3 regions of the Azonexus hydrophilus genome follow, and region 2 is predicted to be linked to each of the others. Evidence: predicted binding sites of a transcription regulator. Region 2 holds the regulator's gene; each other region holds the start of a gene.
The links. The regulator sigma-54, encoded in region 2, starts transcription at its own class of promoters, with help from an activator protein. The targets are predictions, from matches to a motif close to TGGCACGCTTNCTGCTNA.
Positions count from the first base shown of each region.

Region 1: rsxA (electron transport complex subunit RsxA) is a predicted target of sigma-54. The motif match lies at 2,416-2,433, and genes of this name have one in related genera.
Region 3: AADV58_RS08920 (TOBE domain-containing protein) is a predicted target of sigma-54. The motif match lies at 4,413-4,430, and genes of this name have one in related genera.

Region 1 covers NZ_CP151406.1:1,344,936-1,352,523, forward strand. The annotation lists gene nifA (nif-specific transcriptional activator NifA) at 1-657, opposite strand, end outside; gene nifL (nitrogen fixation negative regulator NifL) at 672-2,192, opposite strand; gene rsxA (electron transport complex subunit RsxA) at 2,468-3,046, shown strand; gene AADV58_RS06600 (RnfABCDGE type electron transport complex subunit B) at 3,059-3,586, shown strand; gene rsxC (electron transport complex subunit RsxC) at 3,598-5,145, shown strand; gene AADV58_RS06610 (RnfABCDGE type electron transport complex subunit D) at 5,142-6,227, shown strand; gene rsxG (electron transport complex subunit RsxG) at 6,227-6,841, shown strand; gene AADV58_RS06620 (electron transport complex subunit E) at 6,851-7,525, shown strand; gene AADV58_RS06625 (RnfH family protein) at 7,537-7,588, shown strand, end outside.
Region 2 covers NZ_CP151406.1:410,251-417,838, forward strand. The annotation lists gene AADV58_RS01930 (pseudouridine synthase) at 1-180, opposite strand, end outside; gene AADV58_RS01935 (hypothetical protein) at 181-384, opposite strand; gene recA (recombinase RecA) at 597-1,619, shown strand; gene recX (recombination regulator RecX) at 1,612-2,046, shown strand; gene lptB (LPS export ABC transporter ATP-binding protein) at 2,043-2,777, shown strand; gene AADV58_RS01955 (RNA polymerase factor sigma-54) at 2,802-4,256, shown strand; gene hpf (ribosome hibernation-promoting factor, HPF/YfiA family) at 4,271-4,594, shown strand; gene ptsN (PTS IIA-like nitrogen regulatory protein PtsN) at 4,646-5,095, shown strand; gene hprK (HPr(Ser) kinase/phosphatase) at 5,104-6,039, shown strand; gene AADV58_RS01975 (adenylate/guanylate cyclase domain-containing protein) at 6,061-6,951, opposite strand; gene ttcA (tRNA 2-thiocytidine(32) synthetase TtcA) at 7,014-7,588, opposite strand, start outside.
Region 3 covers NZ_CP151406.1:1,849,729-1,857,316, forward strand. The annotation lists gene AADV58_RS08895 (SDR family oxidoreductase) at 1-422, opposite strand, end outside; gene AADV58_RS08900 (helix-turn-helix domain-containing protein) at 513-923, shown strand; gene modC (molybdenum ABC transporter ATP-binding protein) at 931-2,001, opposite strand; gene modB (molybdate ABC transporter permease subunit) at 2,003-2,680, opposite strand; gene modA (molybdate ABC transporter substrate-binding protein) at 2,694-3,440, opposite strand; gene AADV58_RS08920 (TOBE domain-containing protein) at 3,463-4,281, opposite strand; gene AADV58_RS08925 (TOBE domain-containing protein) at 4,458-4,886, shown strand; gene AADV58_RS08930 (DUF2478 domain-containing protein) at 4,901-5,419, opposite strand; gene rimO (30S ribosomal protein S12 methylthiotransferase RimO) at 5,557-6,879, shown strand; gene AADV58_RS08940 (FAD-binding oxidoreductase) at 6,854-7,588, shown strand, end outside.

The sequences.
Region 1 (7,588 bases), 930 kb from region 2:
CGAGCGTCCGACCATGCTGTCGAAACCGTGCTGGTGGCGGACGGTGCGGCGCAGCAGGTCGCGTTCTTCGAGTAGGGTCGATTTTTCCTGCTGAACGTCGAGCGAGAGCTTGAGGCTCTGGCCGATCAGGTTGGCGACCATCTCGACGAACTGGGCGCGTTCCTCGAGCAGGCCGTCTTCCGGTGCTTCCGGCTGGACCGCGAGGACGCCCTGGAGGTTGCCGCCGACCTTGATCGGCACGGCGATGAAGGGCAGTTCCGGTTCGTACAGCCCGACCCGGTTGAGGAAGCGTGGCTCGTCGGCGACGCGTTCCAGCTTGAAGGTGCGGGGCTTTTCCAGGATCAGGCCAATGATGCCTTCACCGGGGCCGTATTGGGCGCTGTCGGCAGTCGGGCCGTCGGGGTTGTAGATGGTATGGATGGCCAGCTTGCCGCTTTCGGCATCGACGACGCCGATCAGTCCGCGGCTCAGCCCGGCTTCGTCGTGCAGCACGCGCAGCAGGTCGTGCAGGGTTTCGTTGAAGGCCAGCGAGCGGCTGAGCACGCGGCTGACAGCGTACAGCGCCGACAGCAGCAGGATGTTCAGTTCGTGCGTTCGACAGTAGCCGCCCGGGGGCGGGCATTCGTCGGCAGCGTGGAGGGTGTGGTGGTCGTGCATGTTGTGTGTCCTGCTCAGATCGGGTCGCCGTCGACGCGGAATTCGACGATGGCGGCGCAGCCGCCAGCCGGACTTTCGTCGAGATCGATGATGCCGCCGTGGTCGGCGACGACCTGCTGGGCCCGCGACAAGCCGGTGCCGATGTGTTTGCCACTGCCGTTCTTGGCCGTGAAGAAAGGCTCGAAGGCCTTGTGCCGCCACTCCATCGGAATGCCCGGGCCGCTGTCGAGGATGGCGACGCGCAGGCAGTCATCGACGACTTCACTCTTGATCTGCAGTTCGCGGCGCGGCCAGCCCTTGACGTTCATGGCTTCGATGGCGTTTTCAACGAGGGCCTTGAACAGCATGCGCAATTGCAGTGGCCGGCCGTTCAGTGGCGGCAGCACCGCCGAGGGTTGCCAGTCGACGGTGATGCCGGCGCTGAGCAGGCGCGGCGTGCACACTTCGAGCACGTCGCGCAGGATTTCGTTGAGATTCACCCGGATGAGGATTTCATGCGGACTTTGCGGGATCACCTGGCGCAGCGATTCGATGTGCTCGCGGCTGTTGTCGAGCGCGTGCCTGAGCATTTCGGCGCTGGCCGGATCGCGGCGCTGGAGCACGGCGACTGCCGAAGCCATGACGTTGAGCGGCTCTTCCAGGCGGAACACCGCCGCCGACAGCCCTTCGCGGATCGCCGCCGTGCGTTCTTCCTCGGCCAGCGAAGCTTTCAGCGCGGCGCCCTTGGCTCGCTCCTGTTCCTCGCGCAGGTTGGTGATGTCGGAAATGACCAGCAGCAGGCCGGGCTGGCCGGCGGCGCAGAAGTAGCTGTCGGCGCATTCGCTGTGCATGGCGATCACCGAGGCGCTGACCGACAACCAGCGGGCGCGGCCGCCGGGGCTGTCGACGCGCATTTCGCGGTTGCTGAATTCGCAGAGCCTGGGGTCGCTGGCCAGGGCTTCGTACCATTCCGGTGCCAGGGCATCGAGCAGACGGTGCGCCGGCTCCTTGACCCGCATGTCGGTGAGCAGTTTCTTGTAGGCGTGGTTGTCGAGGACCACGCGGCCGGTCGGGTCGAGCAGGGCGAAGGCCACCGGCGAGGCGTCGATCACCGATTCGATCAACTGCTTCTGGTTGAGCACCGTGCGCTCCAGCCGATGCAGTTCGGTGATGTCGCGGTGCATGCCCAGGAAATGGGTGATTTCACCCTTGTCGTTGACGACCGGCGTGATCGACAGTTCGGCGAGATAGGTACCGCCGCATTTGCGCTTGTTGAGCAGCTTGCCCGACCACGGCCGGCGGGCCTTGAGCGAGGCCCACATGTCGGCGTACAGCGCCGGCGGTGTGGTGTGATTGGAGAGTACGGATTCGTTCAGGCCGACGATGTCCTCGGCGCTGTAGCCGGTGATCCGGCTGAAGCTGTCGTTGGCATAGAGGATGCGAGCCGACGGATCGGTGATCGAAATGGCCAGGTCGGCCTGATGAACTGCCTGGCGATAGACCTCGGGCGGCAGGATGTCTTTGAGGTCGTTCTGGGTCAGGGGCTGAGCCGACATGATCTAACTCCGGAAAGGGCCGGTAAGGGTCTGGATCGGTTAAAAGCAGATTCCATGCCGCCTTGTGCGGTTTGCTGCAAAGGCCCTGTTTGTCGTGGTCTCGGCGTGAATTCGACAATTTTCTGTGGGCTTTGCGACAAATTGTTTTGCCTGTAATGCACCAATTTGGTGTGTTGCCTCCAAAAACGGGGCTGGACGGGCATGGGGCGGGGAATCCCGGCGATGGCACGGCTTATGCAATGAAGTCGGCGAGGTCCAACCCGAGTCTTCCGTCCATGAGCGAAATCCTGTTACTGCTGCTTTCCACCGCACTGGTCAACAATGTCGTGTTGATCAAATTCCTTGGCCTGTGTCCGGTCATGGGCGTATCGAAAAGTGTCGATAGCGCCTTCGGCATGGGTTTGGCGACGACCTTCGTGCTGATGCTGGCCAGCGCCGCCTCGTGGATGCTCGACAACTGGCTGCTGCAGCCGCTCGGTCTGGGCTACCTGCGCATCCTGACCTTCATCCTGGTGATTGCGTCGGTCGTGCAATTCACCGAGATGTTCGTCAAGAAGACCAGTCCCGGGCTGTACCAGTCGCTGGGTATCTACCTGCCGCTGATCACCACCAACTGCGCCGTGCTCGGTGTCGCGCTGCTCAACGTCCAGCAGGAGTTCAGCCTGTTCAAGAGCCTGCTCTACGGTTTCGGCTCGGCACTCGGCTTCACGCTGGTGCTGCTGATCTTTGCCGGCCTGCGCGAACGCGTGGCGCTGGCCCGCGTGCCGGCCGCCTTTGCCGGGGCGCCCGTTGCCTTCATCACCATCAGCCTGCTCGCCCTGGCCTTCATGGGCTTCTCGGGCCTCAATGTTTAAGGGAGGACTGCCATGATCGCCGCCATCCTCAGCCTGACCGTGCTCGGTGCCATCCTCGGCATCGCGTTGGGCATCGCCAACAAGTTCCTCAAGGTCGAGGGCAATCCCATCGTCGATGAACTGGTCGACCTGATGCCCGGTTCCAATTGCGGCCAGTGTGGTTATCCCGGTTGCGTCGGTGCGGCCGAAGCCATTGTCGCCGGGACTGCTCCGGCCACCTGCTGCCCGCCCGGTGGCAAGGCGCTGGTTTCGGCGATTGCCGCCAAGCTCGGCCTGACCGTCGATCTCTCGGCGCTCGGCGACGACGGTCCGAAAATCGCCACGGTTGCCGAGGAGCTGTGCATCGGCTGCTGCCGCTGCGCCCGAGTTTGCCCGACTGACGCCATCCTCGGCGGGCCGAAACAGATCCACAACGTCTTCCGCGAAGCCTGTACCGGCTGCGAAGCCTGCATCGAAAAATGTCCGACCGAGGCGCTGGTCATGAAACCGGTGCCGGTCACCCTGCAACACTGGGTGATGCCCAAGCCCCGCCTGGCCTGAGAGTTCATATCATGGGATTCATGAATCTGTTCAAGCACTTCCTCGGCGACGACTGGGGCGTGCATCCCGACGACCGCAAACGCCCCGCCGCCGACCGGCCGCTACGCACGATGCCGGTGCCGGAAAAACTCTATCTGCCGCTGCAGCAGCATCTCGGCGGGCCGGCGCGGCCGGTGGTGCTGGTCGGCCAGCAGGTCAAGAAGGGCGAATTGATCGCTGAAGCACAGGGCATGATCTCGGCGCCGATCCATGCGCCGACGTCGGGCACGATTGTCGCCGTCACCGACATCACGGCGCCGCATCCCTCGGGCCTGACCCTGCCGGCGATCATCCTGGCGGCCGACGGGCGCGACGAATGGGTCGATTGCCAGGGGTGTGCCGACCCGTTCGCCCTTGATCCTGCCGAGATCGGCAAGCGGGTTGCCGCGGCCGGTGTCGTCGGCCTGGGCGGCGCGGCCTTCCCGTCGGCGGTCAAGCTGACTGGCGCCGCCCGCTCCAAGGTCAAAACCCTGGTTATCAACGGCGGCGAATGCGAGCCCTACCTGTCCTGCGACGACCGCCAGATGCGCGAGCGGGCGGCCGACATCGTCGACGGCATTCGCATCATGCTCCACGCCACCGGCGCCCGCGAGGCGCTGGTCGGCATCGAGGACAACAAGCCGGAAGCCATCGCCGCCATGCAGGCGGCTGCCGCTGGCGTGGCCGAGGTGCACATCCGGCCGATTCCCGCGCGTTATCCGATGGGTTCGGAAAAGCAACTGGTTCAGGTATTGACCGGCAAGGAAGTGGCGGCCGAGAGCCGTACTTTCGACATCGGCATTCTGGTTCATAACGTCGGCACGGCGCTGGCCGTGCGCGCGGCGATCCGCGACGGCCGGCCGCTGATTTCGCGGGTGGTCACGGTCAATGGCAACTGCGCCAACGACCCGGGCAACATCGAGGTGCTGGTCGGCACCCTGGCCGAGGAAGTGATCGCCTTTGCCGGCGGCCTCAAGGGCGACGGCATCGGCCTGGCGCGCCGGGTCATGGGCGGGCCGATGATGGGCATGCAGATTCCGCACTGGCGCGTGCCGGTGGTCAAGGGCACCAGCGGCATCCTGGCGTTCGACGCGCAGGAAGTCGCCGCTCAGGAACCCGATCCCTGCATCCGTTGCGGCAGTTGCGTGAAAGCCTGTCCGATGGGCCTGCTGCCGCTGGAAATGAGCGCCCGCATCCGCAATTCGGCTTACGACGAGGCGGTCGGTATCGGCCTCAAGGACTGCATCGCCTGCGGCTGCTGCGCCTATGTCTGCCCGTCGAAGATCCCGCTGGTCCAGTATTTCGTTCATGCCAAGGGCGAACTGGCGGCGCAGGACCGCAACAAGCTGCGCAACGACGCGACCAAGAAGCTGGCCCAGCAACGCCAGGAACGGCTGGATCGCGAAGCGCGCGAGAAAGCCGAAGCCGCCGCCAAGCGCAAGGCCGAGCGCGAAGCTGCCGCTGCCGCCAAGGCAGCGGCTGAAGCGGCAGCCAAGCAGGCCAGCGAAACCGCCGGCGCCACCGAGGGAGAAAGCGCATGACCCCCGCCACCCTGACCGCCCAGACGGTCGCCTCGCCGCATGCCCATGGCGGCAATTCGGTCAGCCGGACCATGTTCCGCGTGCAACTGGCGCTGCTGCCGGCGACCCTCTATGGCTTCTGGCTGTACGGTTGGCCGGCCTTCTTCCTGTGGGCGCTGACCATCCTCTCCTGCGTCGCCTTCGAGGTCCTGTCGCTGAAGCTGATGGGCACGCCGCGCGTCAAGGCAACGCTGTTCGACGGCTCGGCCGTGCTCACCGGCTGGCTGCTGGCGATGACCTTGCCGCCCTGGGCGCCGTGGTGGGTGGCGGTGGTTGGCGGCTTCATCGCCATCGTCATCGGCAAGCAGGTGTTCGGCGGGTTGGGCCAGAACGTGTTCAATCCGGCCATGGTGGCGCGGGTGGCGCTGCTGGTGTCCTTCCCGTTGCCACTGACGCTGTGGGTCGCGCCGCTGCCGATGGGCACGCTGCCGACGCCCGATTTCGTCAGCAGTCTGCGCATCTTCCTGACCAGCCTGCCGGTGCCGGACGCGATGACCAGCGCCACCCTGCTTGGCCACGCCAAGACCGAACTGGCCCGCGGCATCGACCTGGCAACGGCGCTGCACGCCGGCCCCGACCTGTCGTGGATCGGTATGCGCGCCGGCAGTTTCGGCGAGTCGGCGGCGGTACTGATCCTGTGCGGTGGCCTCTACCTGTTGATCACCCGCGTCATCACCTGGCATGCGCCGCTGGCCGTTCTGGCCGGTGTCACCATCCCGGCGGCGATCGCTCACGCCGTCGATCCCGGCCGCTTCCTGTCGGCCGAGGCGCACCTGCTGTCCGGCGCGCTGATGCTCGGTGCCTTCTTCATCGCCACCGATTACGTGACCTCGCCGAACACGACCACTGGCCAGATCATCTTCGGCCTGGGCATCGGCCTGCTCACCTGGGTGATCCGCAGTTTCGGCGGCTACCCGGAAGGCGTCGCCTTCGCCGTGCTGCTGATGAATGCCATGACGCCGGTCATCGACCGCTTCTGCAAGCCGCGCATCCTTGGCCGTGACCGTAAAGGCAAGCCGCTCGACATTCCGGAGAACGCCTGATGAACCTCGATACCCTGCGCGACAAACTCGGCTACCAGCCGCTGCTGCTCGGCATCGTTGCCCTGCTCGCCAGCGGTGCGCTGGCGGTGGTGTCCGACGCCACGGCGCCGGCCATTGCGGCGGCTGAAGCCAAAGACCTGCGCAATTCGCTGTCTGACGTGCTGCCGGCCGGTCTGGCCGACAATGATTTTCTCAAGGATACGGTCGAGCTCGACCGCAACGGCAAGACGGTGACCATCTATCGTGCCCGCCAGGGTGAGGCGCTCAAGGCAGTGCTGTTCAAGGTGGCCGAGCGCGGCTATTCCGGCGAAATCCAGGTGCTGATGGCGGTCGATATGGATGGCCGCACGCTCGGCGTGCGCGTCCTCAAGCATACGGAAACACCGGGCCTGGGCGACAAGATCGAGGTCAAGAAGGACAGCTGGGTGCTGAGTTTCAACGGCAAGTCGCTGCTCGATCCAACGCCGGAGCGTTGGGGCGTGAAGAAGGATAACGGCGTCTTCGACCAGTTTGCTGGCGCCACCATCACGCCGCGTGCCGTGGTCAAGGCAGTCAAGGGCGGTTTGGAGTTCTTCACTGCCCACAAGGCGGAAATCACCGGTCAGGCGGCCTAGGAGATAACGATGAGCGATATCCAGTACGGCAGGATCATCAAGGACGGGCTGTGGGAACAGAACGTCGTTTTCGCGCAGATGCTGGCGCTGTGCCCGCTGATGGCGGTGACCACCAGCGGCACCAACGGCCTGGGCATGGGACTGGCGAGCACGGCGGTGCTGGTGTGCGCCAATGTCCTGGTGTCGTTGATCCGCAAGGTGGTCAGCGCCCAGGTGCGGATTCCGGTTTTCATCGTGCTGATCGCCACCCTGGTGACCATCGTCGACCTGGCGATGAATGCCTGGCTGCATGAGCTGTACAAGGTGCTCGGCCTGTTCATCGCGCTGATCGTGGTCAATTGCGCCATCCTCGGTCGTTCGGAGTCCTTTGCAGTGAAGAACGGCGTCGTCGCCAGTGCCGTGGATGGGATTGCCATGGGGCTGGGCTTCACCGGTGCGTTGGTCCTGCTCGGTCTGGTCCGGGAATTTTTCGGCGCCGGCACGTTGTTCGCCCAGGCATCGCAACTGCTTGGCCCGTCGTTCGCCTTTCTCGAAGTGCAGGTGCCGGGTTACGGCGGCGCCCTGCTGATGATCCTGCCGCCCGGTGCCTTCGCCGCGCTCGGCTTTCTGCTGGCCGGCAAGCGCATCATCGACCGCAAGCTGGCCGAACGCGAAGCCGCCAGCGCCGAACCGGCCGCCGCCTGAGGAGTACAGTCATGCAGATTGGTGTCGCCTATTCCGAACCCGGCCAGCAGGTCTGGCTGAACA
Region 2 (7,588 bases):
GAGCCGGTGGGCGATCATCGCTTCCGGGAAGTCGCGCTGCAGGCGGCTGATCACGCAATCCTGCTTGTCCTCGCCGCGGCCGGGGACTGAGAGCAGCCCGGACGGCTTGTCCACGACCACCAGCCCGTCATCGACGTGGATGATCGTCAGCGGCTCGGCAGGCGGCAGATAGCGGCGCATTCAGCGACGGGCCGGCAGTGTGCACCGGGCATCGCGGTAAGGGCCGCGACTGTAGGCCCAGCCCTCGCCCGGCGGGGTCTGCATGCAGATGCGCGCACCGTCCGCCTTGCTCACCCACCAGTGCCAGGGCGCGGGTGCGGCCTGGGTCGCGGTGGTCAGCAGCAAGGCGCTGAAGACAAATAAGCGAAGTGATGGTTTTTTCATCGAATACTGTATAGTTGTACAGTGTTTGGTGAACCGGAATTCCGGCGGCTTGCGCAAGGGGCGAAGAATATACCGCGCCTGTCGTCATCTTCCCTAAAATCCGTTATTGCCATTGTCATTTCGGCAAAACGGCTTTCGATGTATCCATTGAGCAATTTTTGTTCCATCCATGGCCCTGTGCCATAATCCACACAACGTTTCGAGGTATGAACATGGACGACAACAAGGCAAAGGCGCTCGCCGCAGCGCTGCAACAGATCGAAAAGCAGTTCGGCAAGGGCTCCATCATGAAGATGGGCGATGCCGAAATCGACGAGGGCATCCAGGTCGTGTCGACCGGTTCGCTCGGCCTCGACATCGCACTCGGCGTCGGCGGCCTGCCGCGCGGCCGGGTGGTCGAAATCTACGGCCCGGAATCGTCGGGCAAGACCACGCTCTGTCTGCAGGTCGTTGCCGAAATGCAGAAGCTTGGCGGTACCGCTGCCTTCATCGATGCCGAACATGCGCTCGATCCGCAATACGCCCAGAAACTCGGTGTCAATGTCGGCGAACTGCTGATCTCGCAGCCCGATACCGGCGAACAGGCGCTGGAAATCGCCGACATGCTGGTCCGTTCCGGCTCGGTCGACATCATCGTCGTCGACTCCGTGGCCGCGCTCACCCCGCGTGCCGAAATCGAGGGCGAGATGGGCGATCAGATGGTCGGCCTGCACGCCCGTCTGATGTCGCAGGCGCTGCGCAAGCTGACCGCCAACATCAAGAAAACCAACACGCTGGTCATCTTCATCAACCAGATCCGGATGAAGATCGGCGTCATGTTCGGCTCGCCGGAAACCACCACCGGCGGCAACGCGCTCAAGTTCTACGCTTCGGTCCGTCTCGACATCCGCCGCATCGGCGGGATCAAGAAGGGCGACGAGGTGGTCGGTAGCGAAACCCGTGTCAAGGTGGTCAAGAACAAGGTTTCCCCGCCCTTCCGCGAAGCCATCTTCGACATCCTCTACGGCGAAGGGATTTCCCGCGAGGGCGAGATCGTCGAAATGGGCGTCGCCCACAAGCTGGTCGACAAATCCGGCGCCTGGTATTCGTACAAGGGCGAGAAGATCGGCCAGGGCAAAGACAATTCCCGCGAATTCCTCAAGTCGCACCCGGAAATCGCCCAGGAAATTGAAGCCGGCATCCGCGAAGCGGCGAGCACCACCGTGATCAAGCCGAGCAAGGCCGCCAATGGCTGATCTGCGGGTGCGTGCCTTGCAGTGTCTGACCCGGCGAGATCACAGCCGGGCCGAGCTGCATGCCAAACTCGCGGCGCATGCTGACAGTGAAGAAGCCCTGACGGCGGTGCTCGATGCCTTGCAGGCCGAGCACCTGCTGTCGGATACCCGTTATGCCAGCCAGCGCGTTTCGGCGCGTGCCAATCGCTACGGCAATGGCCGCCTGCGCCAGGAATTGCGGCACAAGGGCGTCAGCGATGGCGACATCGAAGCCGCCCTGCCCGAGGCCGGCGACGAGGGTGAACGTTGCCGGGCGATCTGGGCGAAAAAATTCGGGCAGCCCCCCCAATCTGCAGAAGAACGTGCCAAACAGATGCGTTTCCTGCAATATCGCGGCTTTTCTGCAGAAGCGATCCGCCAGACCCTGCGCGGAGCTAGAGAAGAATGAGCCAGCCAACCGCCACTCTGTCCGCGCACAACCTGAAAAAGCGTTACAAGGCGCGCACCGTCGTCGAGGACGTGTCCTTCTCGGTGCGCTCCGGCGAAGTGGTCGGTCTGCTCGGGCCGAACGGTGCCGGCAAGACCACCTGTTTCTACATGATCGTCGGCCTGGTGGCCGCCGATGGCGGCGAAGTCTATATCGACGACGAGCGCCTCACCCACCAGCCGATGCATACACGCGCCCGCACCGGTCTGTCCTACCTGCCGCAGGAAGCCTCGGTGTTCCGCAAGCTCAACGTCGAAGAAAACATCCTCGCCGTGCTCGAACTGCAGAAGTTGCCGGCCGAAGAGTGCAGCCAGCGGCTGGAAAGCCTGCTCAACGAACTGCACATCACCCATGTCCGCCACGTGAATGCAGCGGCACTGTCCGGTGGCGAGCGGCGGCGCGTTGAAATTGCCCGGGCGCTGGCGACCAATCCGCGCTTCATCCTGCTCGACGAGCCGTTTGCCGGGGTCGATCCGATCGCCGTGCTGGAAATCCAGAAAATCATCCGCTTCCTCAAGGAACGCGGCATCGGTGTCCTGATCACCGATCACAACGTGCGCGAGACGCTTGGCATCTGCGATCACGCGGTGATCATCAACGCCGGTCATGTACTTTCCTCTGGACGTCCGGAGGAAATTGTCGACAATGAGAGTGTACGCAAGGTTTACCTCGGCGAGCATTTCCGCCTCTGATCTCGCCAAACCAAGATTGCATCAATGAAACCGGCACTTCAGCTCAAGCTTTCGCAGCATCTGGCCCTGACGCCGCAATTACAGCAGTCGATCAAGCTGCTGCAGTTGTCGACCGTCGAGATGCAGCAGGAAATAGAACGCTACCTGCTGGAAAACCCGATGCTCGAGCGCGACGACGACGGACCGGGCGAGTCCTTCGCCGGTGCCCAGCAGTTCGATTCGCCCGACAAGCCGGTCAGCGAACCCGCACCGGCGAGCGAGTCGCGTGAGGATGCCCAGGGTGAGCCGCCGATGACGCCCGGTGACGTCGACGACGATCGCTGGTCCAGCGATGCCGGCACCTTCACCGGCGCCGGCCGCGACGAGGAAGACGACAACGATCCGCAGGACGCCCACGCTTCCAGCGTCAGCCTGCGCGAGCACCTCGGCTGGCAACTGGGGATGACCCAGTTGAGCGATCGCGATCGCAGTCTGGTCCGTTTCCTGATCGAAGCACTCAGCGACGACGGCTATCTCGCCACGCCGCTGGCAGAACTGCTGGAAACCCTGCCGCCCGAGTACGAGGTCGAGCTCGAGGAGCTCGAAATCGCCCTGCGCCATATCCAGAATTTCGATCCGACCGGGATCGGTGCCCGCGACCTGCGCGAATGTCTGCTGCTGCAACTGCAGGTCGAAGAGGATTGCGCCGAGCGCACGCTGGCCCTGACCATTGCCGACAAGCACCTGGAATTGCTGGCTGCCCGCGATTTCGTCAAGATCCGCCGCCTGACCGGCTGCGATGACGAAATCCTGCGCGGCGCGCACGAGCTGATCACCAGCCTCAATCCGCGGCCGGCCGCCGGTTACGCACAGGACGAAGCGCGCTACATCACGCCCGACGTGATCGTGAAGAAGCTCAAGGGTAAATGGACCGCCTACATCAACCCGGATGCTTACCCGCGCCTGCGCGTCAATCGCCTGTACGCCGACATCCTTGCCCGCCAGCGTCGCGGCAATGGCAACCTGAGCGGCCAGTTGCAGGAAGCCCGCTGGCTGATCAAGAACATCCAGCAGCGTTTCGATACCATCCACCGCGTCACCCAGGCCATCGTGGACCGCCAGCGCCAGTTCTTCGAACATGGCGAAGTGGCGATGCGGCCACTGGTGCTGCGCGAGATCGCCGACTTGCTCGGCCTGCACGAATCGACGATTTCCCGCGTTACCAGCCAGAAATACATGGCCACGCCGCGCGGCATCTTCGAACTGAAATACTTCTTCGGCAGCCATGTGTCCACCGATACTGGTGGTGCCTGTTCTGCCACGGCCATTCGTGCCCTGATCAAGCAATTGATTTCGGCGGAAGATGGCAAGAAGCCCTTGTCGGATAGTCAATTATCCGAAATACTAGGCCAGCAGGGAATTGTCGTTGCCCGACGCACGGTTGCCAAATACCGTGAATCGCTCAACATCCCACCGGTCAATTTACGCAAGACCCTGTAGAGAGAGGAGAAAAAATGAATCTGCAAATCAGCGGTCACCATATCGAAGTCACCCCGGCACTGCGCGAATACGTCGAGAACAAGCTCGATCCCGTGCTCCGTCATTTCGACAAGGTTACCGGCGCCAGCGTCGTGCTTTCCGTTGAAAAGCTGAAGCAGAAGGCCGAAGTCACCGTTCACGTTCCGGGCAAGGACATGCATGTCGAGGAAGCCGGGGACGATCTCTACGCCGCCATCGACGCCATGTTCGACAAGCTCGATCGCCAGGTCCAGAAGTACAAGCAGAAGCTGCAGGACCACCATCGTGGCGAAAAGCCGTCGATGCACATCGACGACTAAGCCTGACCGACCGCACCCCTCGGGGTGCGGTTTCTTTGCTGCAAAGTTCCCATGAACCCTCTAGACAACATTCTGACTGCCGACCAGGTCCTGCTTGACCTGGATGCGAGCAGCAAGAAACGTGTTTTCGAACAGGCCGGCATGCTGTTCGAAAGCCGGCTCGACATGTCGCGTTCGTTGATTTTCGACAGCCTGTTCGCACGCGAAAAACTCGGCTCCACGGGCCTTGGCCAGGGTGTAGCCATTCCCCACGGCCGGATCAAGGGCCTCCAGCAGGCCGCCGGCGCGCTGATCCGTCTGGCGACGCCGATCCCCTTCGATTCCCCGGACGGCCGTCCGGTCACCCTGCTGTTCGTGTTGCTGGTACCGGAACAGGCGACCGAAGAGCATCTGCAGATCCTGTCCGAACTGGCCCAGCGCTTTTCCGACCGCGCCTTCCGCGAAGCCTTGCAGGCCGCCCCGGACGCCGAAGCGGTGCTGGCACTGTTCAAGAAGTCCTGACCGGCGCCGTGCGGCACATCAGCCTGGAGCAGTTGTACCAGGACAACCGCGAAAAGCTGTTGTTCAACTGGCTGGCCGGTCAGCGCAACGACCGGCGCATCGAGCTCAAGGCCGCCAGCAATTACGGCGCCGACGTCGTCGGCCACATCAACATCATCCACCCGGAACGCCTGCAGGTCATGGGGCAGGCCGAGTACGACTGGGCCATGCGCATCGGCGAGCGGCGTTTCGGCCAGATGTTCATCGACTTGTTGTCGGCCCGCACGCCGGCGATGATCGTCGCCGACGGCCTGAAGCCCCCCGAATTCATCGTCGATGCCTGCAAGGCCGCCGACGTGCCGCTGATCCTGTCGCCCAAGCACTGTTCGGCGGTCATCGATCACCTGCGCATCTACCTGTCGGCGCGCCTGGCCGACACCATCAGCCTGCACGGCGTGTTCATGGACGTGCTCGGCATGGGCGTGCTGATTACCGGCGATTCCGGGGTTGGCAAATCCGAACTGGCGCTGGAGCTGATCTCGCGCGGCCATGGCCTGGTCGCCGATGATGTGGTCGAGATGGCCCGGATCGCGCCGACCACCATCGAAGGCCGCTGCCCAGGCATGTTGCGCGATTTCCTCGAAGTCCGCGGCCTCGGCCTGCTCAATATCCGCACCATCTTCGGCGAGACCGCCTCGCGCCGAAAGATGAAATTGAAGCTGATCGTGCACCTGCAGCGCACGATTGCCATGGAAGACGCGCCGCGTCTGCCGCTCGACGCACAAAGCCAGGATGTGCTCGGCGTGCCGATCCGCAAGGTGGTGATTCCGGTGGCTGCCGGGCGCAACCTGGCGGTGTTGATGGAAGCCGCGGTACGCAACACCATCCTGCAATATCGTGGCATCGACAGCATGCAGGACTTCGTCGAGCGGCAGAGCCGCATGATGAACGACGACGACGTCTGAGCCGCGTTAGCGGCGAGTCGCTCAGAGGTGTTCGAATTCGACCCGGTCAGCTGCCGGATCGTTGAGCGAACTGCCAAAACACACGACACCGCTGCCTTCGAGCAGGATTTCATGTTTGCGCAGCGTGATCTCCTGGCGCCCCTGCATGCTCAGGAAACTGCCGTTGGTGCTGGTGTCGATCAGGTAATAACCATCGCGGCGCCGTTCGATGCGAGCGTGCATGCGTGACACCTTGCGGTTCTGGATCAACATGGCACAGGATGGATCGCGTCCCAGACTGAGGACCGGGGTGCTGTCGTCGATCAGGTAGGCCTTGCCCCGGTAGCGCAGGCACAGGCGCTCGGCCAGCTTGTGGCTGAGTGGGCCGAACATCGAGTGCTGCGGCGCCGGCGCGCCATTCTGTGCGGGCCAGTGAATCTGGAACACCGGAACGACGGCATCCTGTTCGAACAGATTGTCGATGTCCGGGCGCGGGTTGGCCTGAACGACGGCGCTGGCCGGCAGGGTCTGAACGACCGGCCCGCTGCACAGGATCTGGTCGGTGGTGGCCAGCGCCGCCATGCGCATGATGCTGGTCAGCTTGCCGGCCGATGGCGCCTCGGCGCCGTCGCTATCGTTCAGGGCGATGCGGATGCCCAGCTTGTGACCAGAGATTGGCGGCAGGTCGGCGACCCGTTGGTGCATGTCGATGGCCGACTGACAGGCCGATTCGGCACTCGGGAAAATGGCCAGGATTTCGTCGCCGGCGGTTTGCAGGAGTTTGCCCTGATAGCCCTCGACCGAGCGGCTCATGCGCTTGATGCAGCGGTCAATGGCCCGATCCGCCTCTTGCGCGTTCAAACGCTGGTGAAGCGAAGCACTGCCGGAAATGTCGGCAACCATGATGACAGGAATCGGGTGCTGCGCGTTCATGGGCAAGATCGGATGTTGGACGGCTGATTATATGACGAAGTCCGCCGGTTGACAGCGGGCCGTCATGCAGCAGGATTGATCGGTATGCTGCCGCTGATGGGCATTTCCTCGCTGTCGAACGCGATATCGCCCTGTTCGACCGGGGTGTCCAGCGTCAGATTGCGGAAATCGAACAGATTGTTGTCGCCCAGGTGGGACGGTACGACGTTCTGGATCGCGGTGAACACGGCCTCGGTACGCCCGGGGTAGCGCTTGTCCCAGTCGTGCATCATTTCCTTGATCTTCTGCCGCTGCAGGTTCTCCTGCGAACCGCACAGATTGCAGGGAATGATCGGGAATTCCATGCCGCGGGCGAACTTGGCGATATCGGCCTCCGAGCAGTAGGCCAGCGGCCGGATCACCACATGCGCCTTGTCGTCGGTGACCAGCTTGGGCGGCATGGCCTTCATCTTGCCGCCGAACAGCATGTTCAGGAACAGCGTATGCACCATGTCGTCGCGGTGGTGGCCAAGGGCGATCTTGTTGGCGCCAAGTTCCTTGGCGGTACGGTAGATGATCCCCCGGCGCAGGCGCGAGCACAGCGAACAGGTGGTCTTGCCCTCGGGAATCTTGTCCTTGACGATCGAATAGGTGTCGG
Region 3 (7,588 bases), 1.4 Mb from region 2:
CTATACCAGCCGTTGCGCAAGATCGTGACCGGCAGGCCGGACGCTCGCAGCGCGGCCTCGGTCGCCTTGTGTTCGGCGGCCAGGGGCAGCGGTGAAGTATCGGCGTGGAGCAGGCTGGTGTAGGCGAGCAGACCGACATTGGCGCGGCGGGCGGCGTCGATGACCGCCTGGTGCTGGGGCAGGCGGCGGCCGATTTCGCTGGATGAGATCAGCAACACCTTGTCGCCGGCGGCGAAGCTGCGGGCCAGCGTTTCTGGCCGGTCGTAATCGGCCTCGCGCACAGTGATGCCGCGCGCCGCCAGAGTGCCGGCCTTGTCCGGATTGCGCACCGCAGCGGCGATTTTGCTGGCGGGAACGCGCTTGAGCAGGTGCTCGATGACGAGTTGGCCGAGTTGGCCGGTAGCGCCGGTGACGACGATCATGGGACTTCCTTTCTTCATTTCGTGATGGGGAAGCGCAGGATAATGGCTATACTTACAAATAGTAAGTACGCACAAAAAGGTAAGTGCTCAATGAACGACCGAATTTCCCCCGAGCCGCCCGCCACGCTGGCCGAGCTGATGCGGCGCGGCAACGTCTTCGCCGAACAGTGTCCGTCGCGCGAGGTGCTCAAGCACGTCACCAGCCGCTGGGGCGTCCTGCTGCTGGTGGCCTTGCGCGACGGCACGCAGCGTTTCAGTGATCTGCGCCGCAAGGTCGGCGGGATCAGCGAGAAGATGCTGGCGCAAACCCTGCAGTGGCTGGAAGCCGACGGTTTCGTCGCGCGCATCGCGCATCCGGTGGTGCCGCCGCACGTCGAGTACAGCCTGACGCTGCTGGGCGAGGAACTGGCGCAGAAGGTCGAGGCGCTGGCCGACTGGATCGAATTCAAACTGCCGGAAATCATGGCGGCGCGCGCCAGCCGGGAAAACCCGGCGGACTAGCGCCGCCTCACTCCATCAGGGCGACGGATTTGACCTGGACGCGCACCGGCAGGCCTGGCGCGATCCCGAGTTGATCGGCTGAACGCCGGGTCAGTCGGGCGACCAGCAGGCTGTCGCCGACAGCAACGCGGACCAGCAGCAGGCCGGGGTGGTCGTCGGCGGCCAGGCTTTCGACCCGGCCGTCGAGGCAGTTCTGGATGCTGCTCGGGCCGGTGTCGCCAATCGCCAGGCTGACGTCGCGGGCGAGCACGCGCACCCGTACGCGGCGGCCGGCCGGCAGGCCGTTGTCGCGGGTCCACAGGCTGCCACCGGGGAAATCGACGCGGGCCAGGTGCCATGCCTCATCGATGGCGCCAACACAGGCGTCAAGGACGACGCCCGCATCCTCGCCAAGCCGGATCGGCAGGTCGATGCGCGCCAGTGTTTCGGCCAGCGGGCCGTGGGCAATCACCCGGCCGCCGTCGAGGGCGACGATGTGGTCGGCCAGGCGGGCGACTTCCTCGGGCGAGTGGCTGACGTAGATGACCGGAATTTCGAGTTCGTCGTGCAGGCGTTCGAGGTAGGGCAGGATTTCCTGCTTGCGCTTGAGGTCGAGCGCCGCCAGCGGTTCGTCCATCAGCAGGATTTCCGGGCCGACGGCCAGTGCCCGGGCAATGCCGACGCGCTGGCGCTCGCCGCCGGACAAGGCATCGGGCTTGCGCTCAAGGAGGTGGCCGATGCCGAGCAGTTCGATGGCCGCATCCAGGCTGACCCGGCCCGAACTGCCGCTGCGTTTCTGGCCGAAGCGCAGGTTGTCGAGCACATTCAGGTGGGCGAACAGGCTGGCTTCCTGGAAAACGTAGCCGATTGGCCGCTGGTGGGTCGGTCGCCAGGTCTTTTCGTCCTGCCAGGTCTGGCCCTTGAACACCACGCGCCCCGGTTGCGCCCGCTCCAGCCCGGCCAGGCAACGCAACAAGGTCGTCTTGCCCGAGCCGGAATGGCCGAACAGCGCGGTGACGCCGTTGCCCGGCAGCGTCAGGTCGACATCCAGGGTAAAGCCCGGCCAGGCCAGCTTGCAGCGAACTTCGATGCCGTCCATGTCAGGCCTCCCGCCGTGGCTTGTCGCGGCGCAGGTACATGGCCAGCAGCACGGCAAACGAGAAAGCCAGCATCACCGCCGACAAGCGGTGGGCGTCGGCATACTCCAGCGCTTCGACGTGATCGTAGATTTGTACCGAAGCGACGCGGGTGACGCCGGGGATGTTGCCGCCGATCATCAGAACGACGCCGAATTCACCGACAGTATGGGCAAAACTCAGGATGCCGGCAGTGACGAAACCCGGTCGGGCCAGCGGCAGAACGACCGAGAAAAAAGTGTCGAGCGGCGAGGCGCGCAGCGTCGCGGCAACCTCCAGCGGTCGTTCGCCAATCGCTTCGAAGGCGTTTTGCAAGGGCTGGACCATGAACGGCAGGGAGTAGAAGACCGACGCTACGACCAGGCCCCAGAAGGTGAATGGCAGCGTTCCCAAGCCAAGCGACTGGGTCAGCTGGCCGACCGGCCCGTTCGGTCCCATCGCCAGCAGCAGGTAGAAGCCGAGTACCGACGGCGGCAAGACCAGCGGCAGGGCGACGACGGCGCCGCACGGCCCTTTCCACCACGAACGCGTGCGCGCCAGCCACCAGGCGATCGGCGTGCCGATGATGAACAGGATGACGGTGGTGATTGCAGCCAGGCGGACGGTCAGCCAGATGGCCTGGAGGTCGGTATCGGTCAGCATGATGGGAAGAAGTCTAGCGGATTGCGTAGCCGAAGCGCCGGATGATGGCGCGTGCCTTGTCGCCCTTGAGATAGGCCTGCAGGGCGCTGGCGGCGGGGTTGCTCTCGCCGCGCTTGAAGATCACGGCATCCTGGAGGATGGGGTCATGCATTTCGGCCGGTACGATCCAGGCGGAGCCGCCGGTGATTCTGCCATCCTGGAAAACCTGCGACAGGGCGACAAAGCCCAGGTCGGCATTGCCGGTGGAGACGAATTGCAGCGTCTGGGAGATGTTCTCGCCCTGGACGAACTTGGGCTGCACCGCTTCGAGCAGGTTCAGTTTCTTCAGCGTTTCGACCGCAGCGGCGCCGTAGGGCGCGGTTTTGGGGTTGGCAATCGACAGCTTGTTGAATCGGCCGGACTTAAGGACTTCGCCTCCGGCATCGACGAAAGTGGCTTTCGACGACCACAGGACCAGCGTCCCGACGGCATAGGTGAAACGGCTGCCGTTGACGGCATGGCCTTCCCGCTCAAGTCTGGCGGGCGTCGAGTCGTCGGCGGCGAGCAGCATCTCGAACGGCGCGCCGTTGGTGATCTGGGTGTAGAACTTGCCGGTCGAGCCGAAGGATAGTTTGGCCAGGTGGCCGGTGTCCCGGGTGAATTCGGCGGCAATCTGCTTGGCCGGCTCGGTGAAGTTGGCGGCGACGGCGACCTGGACCTCGCCAGCGTGAACACCGGTGGCGGCGAGGAGGGCGGTGAAGAGAGCAGACAGGTGCTTCATGAGAGATCTCCTGGGTTGGGTTTCAGGCGTACTTGCAAAGGATGACGGACGAAGCCTTGAACACGGCGCAGGCCTGTCCGCCGACAGCGAGGCCGAGCTTGTCGACGCTGTCGTGGGTAACCACGGCGCACACCGATTTGCCCGTCTTCATGGCCAGCGTGACTTCGGAATTCACCGGCCCTTCGTGGATGCGGGTAATTTCGCCCCACAGGTGGTTGCGTGCCGTGGTTTTGACGGCGGGGTCGTTGAGCAGTAGCACCGACGAGGATTTGACCAGCGCGTTGATCTCCATACCGATGCTCAGGCCGAGGTTTTCCGCCGATTCACCGGTGATCACCGCGACCAGTTCGTTCTCGTCGTCGAGCTTGATGCGCACCTCGTAATCGACATGGCCCTCGCGCAGGCCGACGATGCGCCCGGCAAACTGGTTGCGGGCGCTGGTCTTCATCGACATGCGTTTGAGCAACTGACTGAATTGCTGGAAATCGCTGGCCTGGCCGTCGTTCATGCTCGCCGTCAGGCGGTCGAGTGCCGCCTGGTATTCGGCCTCGAGCGCCCGGTAGAGGGCGATTACCTTGCGTCCGTAATCAGTCAGCAGCGTGCCGCCACCGTGCTTGCCGCCGGTCGAGCGCAGCACCAGCGGCTGGTCGGCCAGGTTGTTCATCGCATCGACCGCGTCCCAGGCCGCCTTGTACGATAACGGCACGGCTTTTGCTGCCTGCGAGATCGAGCCGTGTTCGTCGATGGCTTCGAGCAGCCGGATGCGCGTGTCGCCCAGGAAATTGCCGAACGGGCCGTCGAATTCGAGCTTGCTGCGCAGGCGGGGAGCGGCTTGATTCATTTGGTTGTTTCCTTGCGTATATAACGAAATCGAGTTTACCGGAAAATTCTGCTGGCGCTATGGTTGATGCTATATCGCATTAAAGCTTAGATTGTCGGCAAGCCGCCAATCGCTCGCTGTTTGTTTCGTATATAGCGAAAAACGGGCCAGCCCGAGTCAGCCACCAGGAGAACGCCATGAATGTCAGCGCACGCAATGTTTTCAAGGGAAAGATCACTGCCCTCACCGACGGCGTCGTCAATGCCGAAGTCGAACTCACCCTGCCGGGAGGCGACAGGATTGTCGCAATCGTGACAGAGACCAGCGTCAAATCACTGGGTCTGGCCGTGGGCGGGGAGGCCGTCGCCTACGTCAAGGCGCCGTGGGTGATGCTGTTGTCCGGCCAGCCCGACGTGCATTTCTCGGCGCGTAACCAGCTGTCGGGCAAGGTCAGCGCGCTGACCAAGGGGGCGGTGAATACGGAAGTCGCCATCACCCTGGCCGGTGGCAGCGTGGTCCATTCAGTGGTTACCAACGAGGCCGTGCTCGAACTCGGGCTCAAGCTCAGCGAACCGGCGACCGCGCTGATCAAGGCCAGCCACGTCATTCTTGGCGTGCCGGCCTGAAGGGCGGTAACGGTCTAGCGGGCGCCGATGCTGCTGAGCCAGCGCTCCAGTTCGTCGATTGTCGCGCCGAGCTCGCACGCCATGCCGCCGGTGAAGTGGCGCCAGGCGGGCAGGTTGGGGGCCTGGACGACGGTGATGACCGGGATGCCCTGGCTCATGACCTGCAGCATTTCGTCGGCGAAGCCTTCGCCGTCCGCTTCCAGCCCGGAAAAGCGGTTGAAGACGGCGAGGTCGGCGCCTTCGGCGGCGATCCGGCGCATCACCTGGGTGGCGTCGGCAATGCCGGCGGCGTCGAGCGAGCAGGCGGTGGACTGGCTGCCGAGGTTCTGCGAGATCGGGTAGCGCTGGCCGGTTTCGATATCGCTCAGGCTGAACTTGCAGCCCCAGGATTCCGGACAGGCTTCCTGGACCAGGCCGCGTACGCGCAGGCCGCGCGCCTGCAGGTCGGCGATGAACTCGCGCAGCATGGCATCAACACGGGTGCCGGGCGGCGGGACGATGGCGGCGATGGCCGGAGCAGGGGTCAGGGGCATGGAGCGGATTTTAGGCGGTTTGTGGCGGATTGCACAAAGCGGGCCGGGCACTTTTCGCGAATTCGGCAGTCTGTGCGCTTCCCCGCGTAAAATACGCGCTTTGCTCGCCGGCCGCGCCGGAAATCCTGGAAAACCGCATGACCTCATCACCGAAAGTGCCCACCGTCGGCTTTGTCAGCCTGGGCTGCCCGAAAGCCGGCTCCGACGCCGAACTCATCCTCACCCGCCTGCGCGCCGAAGGCTACGAAATTTCGCCCAGCTACGACGATTCCGACCTGGTCATCGTCAATACCTGCGGCTTCATCGACGCCGCCGTCGAGGAATCGCTCGACGCCATCGGCGAGGCCTTGAACGAGAACGGCAAGGTGATCGTCACCGGCTGCCTCGGCGCCAAGGGCGACATCGTGCAGAGCACGCACCCGTCGGTGCTCGCCGTCACCGGCCCGCACGCGATGGAAGAAGTGATGGGCCACGTGCACCAGCACCTGCCCAAGCCGCACGATCCGTATTCCGACCTGGTGCCGCCGCAGGGCATCCGCCTGACGCCGGAGCACTACGCCTACCTGAAGATTTCCGAAGGCTGCAACCACAGCTGCACCTTCTGCATCATTCCCTCGCTGCGCGGCCCGCTGGTCTCGCGCCCGGTCGGCGACGTACTCGCCGAAGCCGAGAACCTGGCCCGCGCCGGGGTCAAGGAAATCCTCGTCATCTCGCAGGATACCAGCGCCTACGGCGTCGACCTCAAGTACCGTACCAGCTTCTGGGGCGGCAAGCCGGTGAAGAGCCGCTTGAAGGAACTGTGCGACGCGTTGTCGTCCTTCGGCATCTGGGTTCGCCTGCACTACGTCTACCCGTACCCGTCGGTCGACGACGTCATCCCGCTGATGGCCGAGGGCAAGATCCTGCCTTACCTCGACGTTCCCTTCCAGCACGCCAGCCCGAAGATCCTCAAGGCGATGAAGCGTCCGGCCTCGGCCGAGAACACGCTGGAACGCATCGCCAAGTGGCGCGAAATCTGTCCGGAAATCGTCATCCGCTCGACCTTCATCACCGGTTTCCCCGGTGAAACCGACGAGGATTTCGATCAACTGATCCAGTTCCTCGAAGACGCCAAGCTCGACCGCGTCGGCTGCTTTGCCTACTCGCCGGTCGAGGGCGCCACCGCCAACGAGATTCCCGGCCTGCCGCCGGAAAGCGTGCGTGAAGACCGCCGCAGCTGGCTGATGCGTGTCCAGGAAGACATCTCGGCCGACAAGCTGGCGGCCAAGATCGACACGGTGATCGAGGTACTGGTCGACGAAGTCGATGAAGAAGGCACCATCGCCCGTTCCAAGGCTGACGCGCCGGAAATCGACGGGGTGGTTTACCTCGACGGCCATTTCGATGCACAGCCCGGTGACTTCCTCAAGGTCCGCGTCATCGACGCCGACCACCATGACCTCTACGCCGAAGTTGTCTGACCTGGCTGGGCAACTGGCCGACATCGTCGGGGCGGCCAACGTCCTCGTCGATGCGGCCGACACCGCGCCTTTCCTGAGCGACTGGCGCGGCCGTTATCGTGGGGCGGCGCAATGCGTCGTCCGCCCCGGCAATACCGGGGAAGTGGCTGCCGTCGTTCGCGCCTGCGTCGAGGCCGGCGTGCCGATTGTGCCGCAGGGCGGTAATACCAGCCTGTGCGGTGCGGCGACGCCGGATGCGACGGGCAGGGCGGTGGTCGTCAGCCTCGGGCGCATGAACCGCATCCTGGCGCTCGATGCGCAGAACAACACGATCACCGTCGAAGCGGGTTGCCAGCTGGCCGCGATCCAGGAAGCCGCGCAGGCGGCTGACCGGCTGTTTCCGCTGGCGCTGGCGTCTGAGGGCACTTGCCAGATCGGCGGCAACCTGTCGACCAATGCCGGTGGCGTCCAGGTGCTGCGCTACGGCAACACGCGCGAACTGACGCTCGGCCTGCAGGTCGTGCTGCCCAGTGGCGAGGTCTGGGACGGCCTGCGCGGACTGCGCAAGGACAACACCGGCTACGACCTCAAGCACCTGTTCATCGGCGCCGAAGGCACGCTGGGCATCATCACCGCCGCCGTGCTCAAGCTCTACCCGCTACCGAAAACGCTGACCACCTGCTGGCTGAACATCGCCTCGCCTGCAGCGGCGGTCGAATTGCTGAATCAG